One region of the Ensifer sp. GW821-FHT05G01 genome, then DNA from elsewhere that is predicted to be linked to it. Evidence: predicted binding sites of a transcription regulator. Region 1 holds the regulator's gene; each other region holds the start of a gene.
The links. The regulator LexA, encoded in region 1, represses DNA repair genes until DNA is damaged. The targets are predictions, from matches to a motif close to TGTTCNNNNTGTGTTCNG.
Positions count from the first base shown of each region.

Region 2: ruvC (crossover junction endodeoxyribonuclease RuvC) is a predicted target of LexA. The motif match lies at 1,444-1,461, and genes of this name have one in related genera.
Region 3: AC07UR_RS04195 (PA0069 family radical SAM protein) is a predicted target of LexA. The motif match lies at 1,805-1,822, and genes of this name have one in related genera.

Region 1 is NZ_JBWKSC010000008.1:301,347-304,537, reverse strand. Features, by position in the region: gene AC07UR_RS21060 (hypothetical protein) at 1-112, shown strand, start outside; gene AC07UR_RS21055 (hypothetical protein) at 587-874, shown strand; gene AC07UR_RS21050 (hypothetical protein) at 923-1,162, opposite strand; gene lexA (transcriptional repressor LexA) at 1,343-2,062, shown strand; gene AC07UR_RS21040 (hypothetical protein) at 2,182-2,514, opposite strand; gene AC07UR_RS21035 (hypothetical protein) at 3,139-3,191, shown strand, end outside.
Region 2 is NZ_JBWKSC010000012.1:177,481-180,671, reverse strand. Features, by position in the region: gene ruvB (Holliday junction branch migration DNA helicase RuvB) at 1-110, opposite strand, end outside; gene ruvA (Holliday junction branch migration protein RuvA) at 198-815, opposite strand; gene ruvC (crossover junction endodeoxyribonuclease RuvC) at 888-1,400, opposite strand; gene AC07UR_RS25960 (LLM class flavin-dependent oxidoreductase) at 1,572-2,573, shown strand; gene AC07UR_RS25955 (HAD hydrolase-like protein) at 2,578-3,191, opposite strand, start outside.
Region 3 is NZ_JBWKSC010000001.1:868,145-871,335, forward strand. Features, by position in the region: gene rnhB (ribonuclease HII) at 1-226, opposite strand, end outside; gene AC07UR_RS04195 (PA0069 family radical SAM protein) at 582-1,739, opposite strand; gene AC07UR_RS04200 (glycosyltransferase family protein) at 1,938-2,465, shown strand; gene moaB (molybdenum cofactor biosynthesis protein B) at 2,918-3,191, opposite strand, start outside.

The DNA of each region.
Region 1 (3,191 bases):
GGTTAGAAAGCCCAAGAAGGACAAGACCGTCAAAGCCGCCGTTACGCCAGAAGGCTCCCAGGTGAAGCTTGCAGGCAGCAGCTTCTCTTTGGGCAAGAAAGACAAAAAGTAAGGCAGCCGCTCCAACCTCGAAAATCAAATACGCCTTTAGGTTTTATCAGTGGCCAGTCGGACCGGATGTGCACGTCTCCGCACATCAAGGGCGACTGGTCCCGCGACAACAAACCAGCAATGATGCCGGCTCCGCAGCACACCCGACCGGCGCGTGAACCTTCCCGCAGACACAGGAAACACTGCCGGCGGCGCTTGCCAGTCGTCTCCCGTCGCGACCCCCAAGGCCGATCTGCCGCCAGCCATGCCGCTCGGGGCCGATACCGGAGAAGCAACAAACGCCCCGAAACACTCGCTCTTCCAAACAATCTTCGTGTCTTCGCTGCCACAGCTTGAAGAGCGATCGTCGCCTTTCGCAAAGAACTGTTGAACACGGCATGGGTACGCGGCCTGCTTGCTGGACTCCGGAACGAAAGCACGGTTCACATCGTTAACCAATCTATCGGCACCACTTCTGACCTAGCGGACGTCCATCGTGCTTGCAGCCTTGCTTATCGCCTCGATTTTCGCATCGCCCCACATCGCCCTTAGCGCGGCCACGGTCGACGACCTGCAAACGGACTTCGAATCGGCCATCCCCTGCCAGCAGATCGACGGTCGGAATGTCTGGAAAGGCTCGATCGCCTATTATATCCAGTCATTCGTCTACCAAGGCGACACGCCGGTGGCGACCGACGCGGCAGATGCCGTGCTGCCGGAGGACAACTCTGCCGAGACCGTGAAGGAGTTCGAGGACGCCTGTTCGGCAACGCAGCCGGCTTGAAACGCCCTCTCCTCGACATGCCCGCTGTCCCAACCGCTTATCTCGGCGCTACTTCCATTCTTTACCATCGCTCGTGGCACACCCTCGTGGTGGCAATCCTTTGCCAAAGGTGAACTTTAACCGGTCACAACCCCACTGGCGGACCGGCCCCGGCATCATCGCATTCAATGCGATGCCGACTTCATCGAACGGGCTCTGCCTGTTGTCGACATATTGATACCAGCGAAACCCGAGGACGGCGGTCGCTGCGATAACGATCGTCGACAGGATCCGAATCAGCGTTTTCATTGCATCCTCATTCGGTGAAAAGCGCGAGGCATGGCAGCTCCGCATGGCATACCCAGCATCGAGGCAGCGGATAGGCGCACGATTGATACAACATTCACGGAATTTTAGGCACTTGCGGAACACATATGGAACAGATAGTGTCTGTTCTTGATTTGTTTCACGCCTCTGGAGCGACTTGCCATGCTGACCCGCAAGCAACAGGAATTGCTTCTTTTCATCCACGAACGCATGAAGGAGTCCGGTGTACCGCCATCCTTCGACGAGATGAAGGATGCACTCGACCTGGCATCGAAGTCGGGCATTCACCGGCTGATTACGGCGCTAGAGGAACGCGGTTTCATTCGACGCCTTCCCAACCGCGCCCGGGCGCTTGAGGTCATCAAGCTGCCGGAAGCTTACGCGGGAAGCGCTCAGCCGCGTCGCGGGTTTTCACCAAGCGTCATCGAAGGAAGTCTCGGCAAACCTCCCGCCCCCGCCCCGGTTGCCGCGAAAGCGCCGCCGGCGGCAGACAACAGCTCCGTCTCGGTTCCGGTCATGGGCCGCATTGCCGCCGGCGTACCGATCTCGGCAATACAGAACAACACACACGATATTACCGTGCCGCTCGATATGATCGGCAGCGGCGAGCACTACGCCCTTGAAGTGAAGGGTGATTCGATGATCGAGGCCGGCATCTTCGACGGCGACACGGTGATCATCCGCAATGCCACGACGGCAAACCCCGGCGACATCATCGTCGCACTTGTCGATGACGAGGAAGCGACGTTGAAGCGCTTCCGGCGCAAAGGCGCATCGATTGCACTCGAGGCGGCCAATCCGGCCTACGAGACGCGCATCTTCGGCCCGGACCGCGTCAAGATACAGGGCAAGCTCGTTGGCTTGATCCGTCGCTATCACTAAGCCAGATGATGATGGCTGTCTTTCTGCTGGACAGGCCTTCTTGTGCTTGAACGTCTCGCCACCCAAGAGGTAGCGAGACGGATGTGGTCAGGTTGAGCGTTTTACGCGCTCGACAATTTTCATTCGTGAATGGAGTACTCGCCCAACTCACAGAGGTCCTGCATGTCTTCGGTCGTGTCGAGACCGGAGCCTTCCTCGAATTCGAAGCGCATGTCGTATTTGCAGACATCGCGTCCGTCGGCGATGGTAATTTCCATGCTCTCGCCCGGATTAAGCACCTGCCGCCCGAAGACATCGTCTTCCCACTGATCGACGCCAACCGGCGAGGTATAGAAGTTCGTCAGAACGGCTTTCGTCTTGTTCTTCAGCTGAAAGACGAGATCCTCAGCGCTTGCGGTGGCCGTCGTTGCGGCAAAAATGGCAAGAGCAGTCAGGGCGATCTTACATTTCATTTTATGTCATTTCCTCCATTGTCGGTTTTGTTTGACGCTACCTATACGGGTCGCATCGCTGGAATATTCATTCCTGATGTCGTCTAGAGACAATAATCTTTGCACTGACAATACGGGCAGAATCACCATTTCGGGGCAGGTCGCCGGCAAGCCAGATCCGCGCATGCCTATTCGCGGCGCAAACGCGTGAAGCGCACGCGCGCGCGTCGGATCACCCATGAAGAATAACTGACATCGGCGGAGAATAAGGAACAGGCTGACATCGCCACTGCTGCGCCAGGTGTGCCCCGAATCTTGGCAGCCCGCGAAGCCGGGCATGCCTGCAAAGGCGATAGCCCACAGATGAGTGACGTCGCGGCATGAGGAGCAAATTAGAATGAGTCGGCGGCTCAATCATGCATCGCACTTGCAGCGATTGTCACTCGCCCACCGAGGGCGCGGGTCAGCGCGTCAGGCACAAAGGGTGCTAGGGAAAAGGGATACGCTGCCTACGCACGGAAACCGAATCTGATCTTCCTCAGAGCCATGGATCCCTTGAGCCCAACGCACCCGACGATCGCACCGTTGCCTTTCGACGATGGCAGCCTAGTTACCCATTCGCGTAACCAAGTGAGGAACTGCTGAATGAACCGTAATAGCCTCTATCTCGTCATCGCCGTGCTCGCTGTCGCCGTCAT
Region 2 (3,191 bases), on a different contig from region 1:
GCGCGCGCCTCCGCCTGGCCGGTAAATTCGTCCAGCGACTGCGGACGCATGGTCGCATCGAGATCTTCGCCGCGCTTGTCGGGCGTTATCAGGCGTGCGGCATCAGTCATCCATCCGTTCCAATCGATCGGGCATTCGTATGCATGGTGTCAAAGAATATGGCCGTTTTGCATCGGCCGGCCCGACAAGGCAAGCGGTCATCGCGCCAATTCCTTGAGACCGAGCCGGATCAGCTTGGCACTGTCGGCATCCTCGCCGGCGTTCTTCAGCGCCGCGGCGACCGCATTTGCCGCCTGGTCGCGCGAGTAGCCGAGATTGGTCAGCGCCGACACGGCATCGGAAACCGGTGCTGAGGCAACGCCCTCGCCCAGTTCCTGCTTGAGGCCGATCGTGCCCGACATCTCGCCGGCAAAGGCCGGCGCCTTGTTCTTCAGTTCGGTGACGATGCGCACGGCCACCTTTGGGCCGACGCCCGGCGCGCGCGACACGGAGGTCTTGTCCTGCAGCGCGATGGCGTTTGCAAGTTCGCCCGGCGTCAGCGTCGACAGAAGCGCAAGCGCCACTTTGGAGCCCACCCCCTGCACGCTTTGCAGCAGGCGGAACCACTCGCGCTCCAGTGCGCTCAGGAAGCCGAACAGCTTCAGCTGGTCCTCGCGCACATAGGTTTCGATGAACAACACCGCCGCCTCGCCCGCCGAACCGAGCTTCGACAATGTGCGCGCCGAACAATGGGCGACATAGCCGACGCCATGGACGTCGAGAACGACATGATCCTCGCCGATTTCGTCGATGGTACCCTTCAATTTGCCGATCATGTGGCGTCGTCTCTCATGGATGGATTGCGGGACGGTCGGACCGACCATCGGAAATTAACGGCAGAAGCGCAACTACCCCATCAGGGCCGCAAGCCGGCTGGTCGCCGACAAGCGGTTGTGCGCGTGGCAGATGGCGATCGCCAGCGCGTCGGCAGCGTCGTTGCCCTTGAACTCGGCCTTCGGCATCAGGACCTTCAGCATCATGTGGATCTGCTGCTTCTCGCCATGACCGACACCGATCACGGCCTTCTTGACGGCGTTCGGCGCGTATTCAGCAACCCTCAGGCCCGCACGTGCCGGCACCAGCATGGCGATGCCGCGGGCCTGGCCGAGCTTCAGCGTCGCCGTCGCGTCCTTGTTGACGAAGGTCTGCTCCACCGCCGCCTCGTGCGGCTGATAGCTGTGCACGACTTCGGCAAGGCCGTCATGCAGCTGGCAGAGCCGCGAGGCGAGATCCATGTCTCCGTCCGACGTCACCGTGCCGGAGGCAACGAAGCGCAGCGAATTGCCGAGCGTCTCGATGATGCCCCAGCCGGTACGGCGAAGGCCCGGATCGATGCCGATGATGCGAATCGTGGTCTGCATGAATTTCACCCTATGCTGCGTGTCGGGACGCTGCCAGCAAAAAGTGAACAAAACAAAAACATCCACATGAGGGGAGTGCCCCGGCGGGAAATCTCGGCCAGCGCCCTTGGATTGAGGAATTTTGACCTTACATAGGCATTCAATCAATTTTGCTCAACAAAGGCCTTGCTCATGGCGTCGTTCTCCGTCCTCGATCTCTCCCCGATCACCGAAGGCGGCAGTGTCGCCCAGTCGCTGGAAAACTCCAGGCTCCTGGCGCAGGCGGCCGAAGAAAACGGCTACAAGCGCTTCTGGCTCGCCGAACACCACGGCATGAAGGGCATCGCCAGCGCTGCGACCTCCATCGTCATTTCCCATGTGGCGGCCGGCACGAAGACGATCCGCGTCGGCTCCGGCGGCATCATGCTGCCGAACCATTCGCCGCTGGTGATTGCCGAGCAGTTCGGAACGCTCGCAGCGCTCTATCCCGGCCGTATCGATCTCGGGCTTGGCCGCGCGCCCGGCACCGACATGCGCACCGCCCAGGCGCTCCGCCGCAACATGGAGGCGAGTGCCAACAACTTCCCCAACGACGTCGTCGAGCTGCAGGCACTGCTTGGGCCCGTTGGCGACAATCAGGCGATCATCGCGGTTCCGGGCGCCGACACCAATGTTCCGATCTGGCTTCTCGGTTCGAGCCACTACAGCGCGCGCCTTGCCGGCATGCTCGGCCTGCCCTTCGCCTTTGCCTCGCATTTCGCGCCCGACATGCTGCTGTCGGCGCTCGAAATCTATCGCGAACGCTTCACGCCGTCCGAAACGCTCAACAAGCCACACGTGATGGTCGGCGTCATGGGCGTGGCAGCGGAGACCGACGAGGAGGCGAACTACCTCTTCACCTCGATGCAGCAATCCTTCGTCGCCCTTCGACGCAATGCCCGCGGCCGGTTCCCCGCACCTGTCGCATCAATGGATGGCTTGTGGAGTTCGGATGAGAAGATCTTCGTTGACCACGCGATGTCCTATGCCATCGTCGGCGGCCCTGAAACCATCCGCCGGAAGATCGGGACATTCCTCGACCAGACGAAGGCGGACGAACTGATCATCTCCATGCCGATCTTCGACATGGCGGCGCGGCTCAAATCGCTGCGGCTCTTCGCCGAGGCGCAGCAGCAGCTTTCAAAAGCCGCGTAACCTTTCAGCCCTTCGCGGCCCGAAAGGCCGGCAGGATCTCGTCCATGCGATCGAAGAAACGATCCGGTCCGAGCGATCTCAGAAACGCCGGGTCGGCATAGCCCCAGCCGACGGCGCCGGCGGAGATGCGTGCCTTGCGGGCGGCCTCGATGTCGCGGGCCTCGTCGCCGATTGCAAGAACGTGCAGCGGGTCGATGCCGGCGAACTTGACGACCCGCTTGAAATGCTGCGCCTTGCCGAACAACGTCGCGCCGCACTCAAAAAGGTCTACGGCAGTAGCGGTCTCACCCAGCGCCGTGCGAATGGCCGCTTCGCCATTGGAGCTGACGACCGCAATACCGATGCCAGCCGCCTTCAATCCCGTCAACATGTCCGACACGCCGGGGAAAAGCCGGGTAGACGGCGCTTGGGCAGCCATCTCCTGACGCATGAACGTCGCGATCCGCGGCAGCTTCCACATTGGCACGCGCATATGGGCGATGATCTCGCGGCTACTCATGGCGCGCAGCCCCTTGAACTCCTCCAGGGAGAGTTGGCGGAAGCCGAAGCGCGTGGCCGCGATGTTGCTCGCCGCCATGAACCCCTCCGCGGTATCGGCGAGCGTGCCGTCGAAATCGA
Region 3 (3,191 bases), on a different contig from region 1:
GAGCTGCGCTCAGCTTCTTGCTGTCGTTCAGACCTTCGGGGATCGCATCGGGATCCAGGATGACGGCAGCCGCAACCACGGGGCCGGCAAGCGGTCCGCGTCCGGCTTCGTCGGCGCCGGCGACAGGCCAGGCGCCTTCCTTTCTTGCAGCCAGTTCGAAGCTGAAATCAGGTCCGAGGAGAAGATCCGGGAAAAGGGGAGAATCGGTCGATCTGCGATGTGACATGCGGCGAAACTCGCATGATCGACCGATTCTCTTCAAGTCCCCCGATCTGAGTGCGGCAGCAGCCGGGGGGTATGCCAGCGTCATCCTGAGGCACAAAGGAGACGCCGGAATTCACCAAAGTCATCTCGCGTCGGCAATGACGCGGCACGCATGCCTTTGCCCGAGCCGGTGGCATCTGCGCCACCCAGCTCGACATTGATCAAAAGGTGCAAGCCCTAACACCTAAGCGCGGGGTTGCAGCGGCCTTGTCCGGTCGGCCAATGAGGCCATCGGAGCTGCCGTCCCACCTCCCACTCCATGACGTCTTCAATCCAAGAACCTCCGTCCCCAGCGACTTACGCAAGACCTGTTGCCGCTAGAGCAGCGAAAGCTGGACGCCGGTCCCAAGCGGCGGGACGAAGATGTCGTCGCGCAGCTGTCGGCGGTTGAGGTTGAGGCCGAGGCGTTTGGCCGCAAGTTCGAACCTTCGGCCAATCTGCCAGGCATAGGGCCCGGCACCCTTCATGCGCTTGCCGAACTCGGCGTCGTAATCCTTGCCGCCGCGCATCGAGCGGATGAGCGACATCACATGCCGGTAGCGGTCGGGATAGTTGCGCAGCAGCCAGTCGCGAAAGAGCGGGCTGACCTCAAGCGGCAGGCGCAACAGCACATAGGTCGCCTCCAGCGCACCTGCTGCCCGCGCAGCTTCCAGCACTCGCTCTATCTCGTGGTCGTTCAGGGCCGGGATGATCGGGGAGACCAGGACACCGGTCGGAATGCCGGCTTCAGTGAGCGAGCGTATCGCCTCAAGCCGCTTGGTCGGCGTCGAAGCGCGCGGCTCCATCGTGCGCGCCAGCTTCCGGTCGAGCGTCGTTACCGAAATACCGACCCGCGCCAGTCCCTTTTCAGCCATGGGGGCAAGCAGGTCGATGTCGCGCGTCACCATCGCCGACTTCGTCACGATCATGACAGGATGGTTGGCCGCCTGCAGCACTTCGAGGATCTGGCGCATGATCCGCCATTCCTTTTCGATTGGCTGATAGGGATCGGTATTGGTGCCGATCGCGATCGGCCGCACCTTGTAGTCCGAGCGGGCGAGTTCGCGTTCCAGCAGGCGCGGGGCGTCCGGCTTGGCGAAGAGCTTCGCCTCGAAATCAAGTCCGGCCGAAAGCCCCATAAAGGCGTGCGTCGGGCGGGCAAAACAATAGATGCATCCGTGCTCGCAGCCGCGATAGGGGTTGATCGAGCGGTCGAAAGAGATATCGGGAGAATCGTTGCGACTGATGACCGAACGCGGCTTTTCCACCTGCACTTCTGTCTTGAAGGGCGGCAGATCCTCCAGGCTCTCCCAGCCGTCGTCGAAAGCCTCGCGCGCCTGCTGTTCGAACCGGCCCGACATGTTCAGCCCGGCGCCTCGTCCGCGGCGACGATCAACCTCGATCCTGAGACCGGTTCCGCTCATCAAAGCTTCGGCAACCTCTGCCGTGTTGGCGGGTGCAAGAGCACCCTGCCTGATCTGAGACAGCTCGTTCATCGGAATCTCCGAGGGATCAGATGTTTGATCCCGTTTTGTTCTGATTATTTTCCTAACGCGAAAGCGAGAACAATTCAAGAACAAAAAATCATGCGCCCTGAATTCGGAGCGAAAGCCATCGGACGGAACATGAGCCTGACGAGAGTGGTCATGCCATAGGGTTGTAGCATTTTACGCTGCAATGCGGTAGGAACAGCTATGCTGACGATCATCATGGAAACACGCGACAACGAGGCGGAACTGGCGCAGACGCTATCGGTGCTCGTGGCAGGTGCCGTGGAGGGCCTGGTCAGCGATGTCATCATCCTCGATTACGGCTCCAAGGATGGTTCGGTGCGTGTAGCCGATGCCGCTGGCTGCCGCTTCTGCGTCGATTGGGATCTGGGCGAAATCGTGCGTTCGGCACGTGGCGAATGGCTGATGCTGCTTGAGCCGGGCGCGCGGCCGATCGGGCGCTGGGTGGACGAACTCGTCGAATATGTGTCCCTGCACAAGGGACCGGCCCGTTTCTCGCCGTCCCGGATGCATCGCAAGCCGCTGCTGCATCGCCTGGCGCGGCGGGTGAAGCCGCTGGAGGCTGGTTTCCTCGTGCGCAAGGGCGACGCTCTCGCGGTCGCACGCGGGAAGATGCAGCTGAGCGAGATGGCGAACGTCCGCAGCGTTCGAAAGCTGGCAACTGAGTTGGTGCCGGCCTGGGTTGCCTTCGACAACAGGCAGGATGCCTGAAGCCTGTTGCGCCGAAGTTTGCGGCAACGACATTCGAAAGAACAACATCGTAAGGTCCGCCAAGCGGATCTGAACGAGCGCGACGCGCTCCAGGGCATGTTCGGCGCCAACAAAAAAGGTGCCAGTCCTGCGGACGGCACCTCCAAGCGGCTACCAAATATCCTTGCTAGCAAATTCGTATCCGAGCGACCGGGCGAGCCGCGCGTCGTATGTTTGATTTCCCCTCGCCGGGGGGACATCGGCGATGGGCTCGTCTTTGCTCCGTTCGAAGGATTTGCTCGGGTCTCATTGCGACCCTTCGAAGTGGGCTGACGGATGAAGCTTTAGCAGACCGGCAGGTGCTTGCCAGTTCCCCAGGGAACAGGCTTGGGGCACGGTGCGGCCGCGATCATCGATTGCCGCGCGTTTCCCGGAATCTTTCAAAGCGTGCCAGCTGTCGATTACTTGGCCGCTCAGCCCCGTTTCAGATGCTCGTCGAGCCGCGGCATGATCTCGACGAAATTGCACGGCATGTGCCGATAGTCGAGCTGCTGCTTGAGAATGCCGTCCCACGCGTCCTTGCATGCCCCTGGCGAACCAGGCAGGACGAAGATGAAGGTGGCGTTGGCGACGCCGCCGGTCGCGCGCGACTGGATCGTCGATGTGCCGATCTTCTCGTAGGAGATCCGGTGAAATACTTCCGAGAAGCCATCCATCCGTTTCTCGAACAGCGGCTCGAGCGCCTCG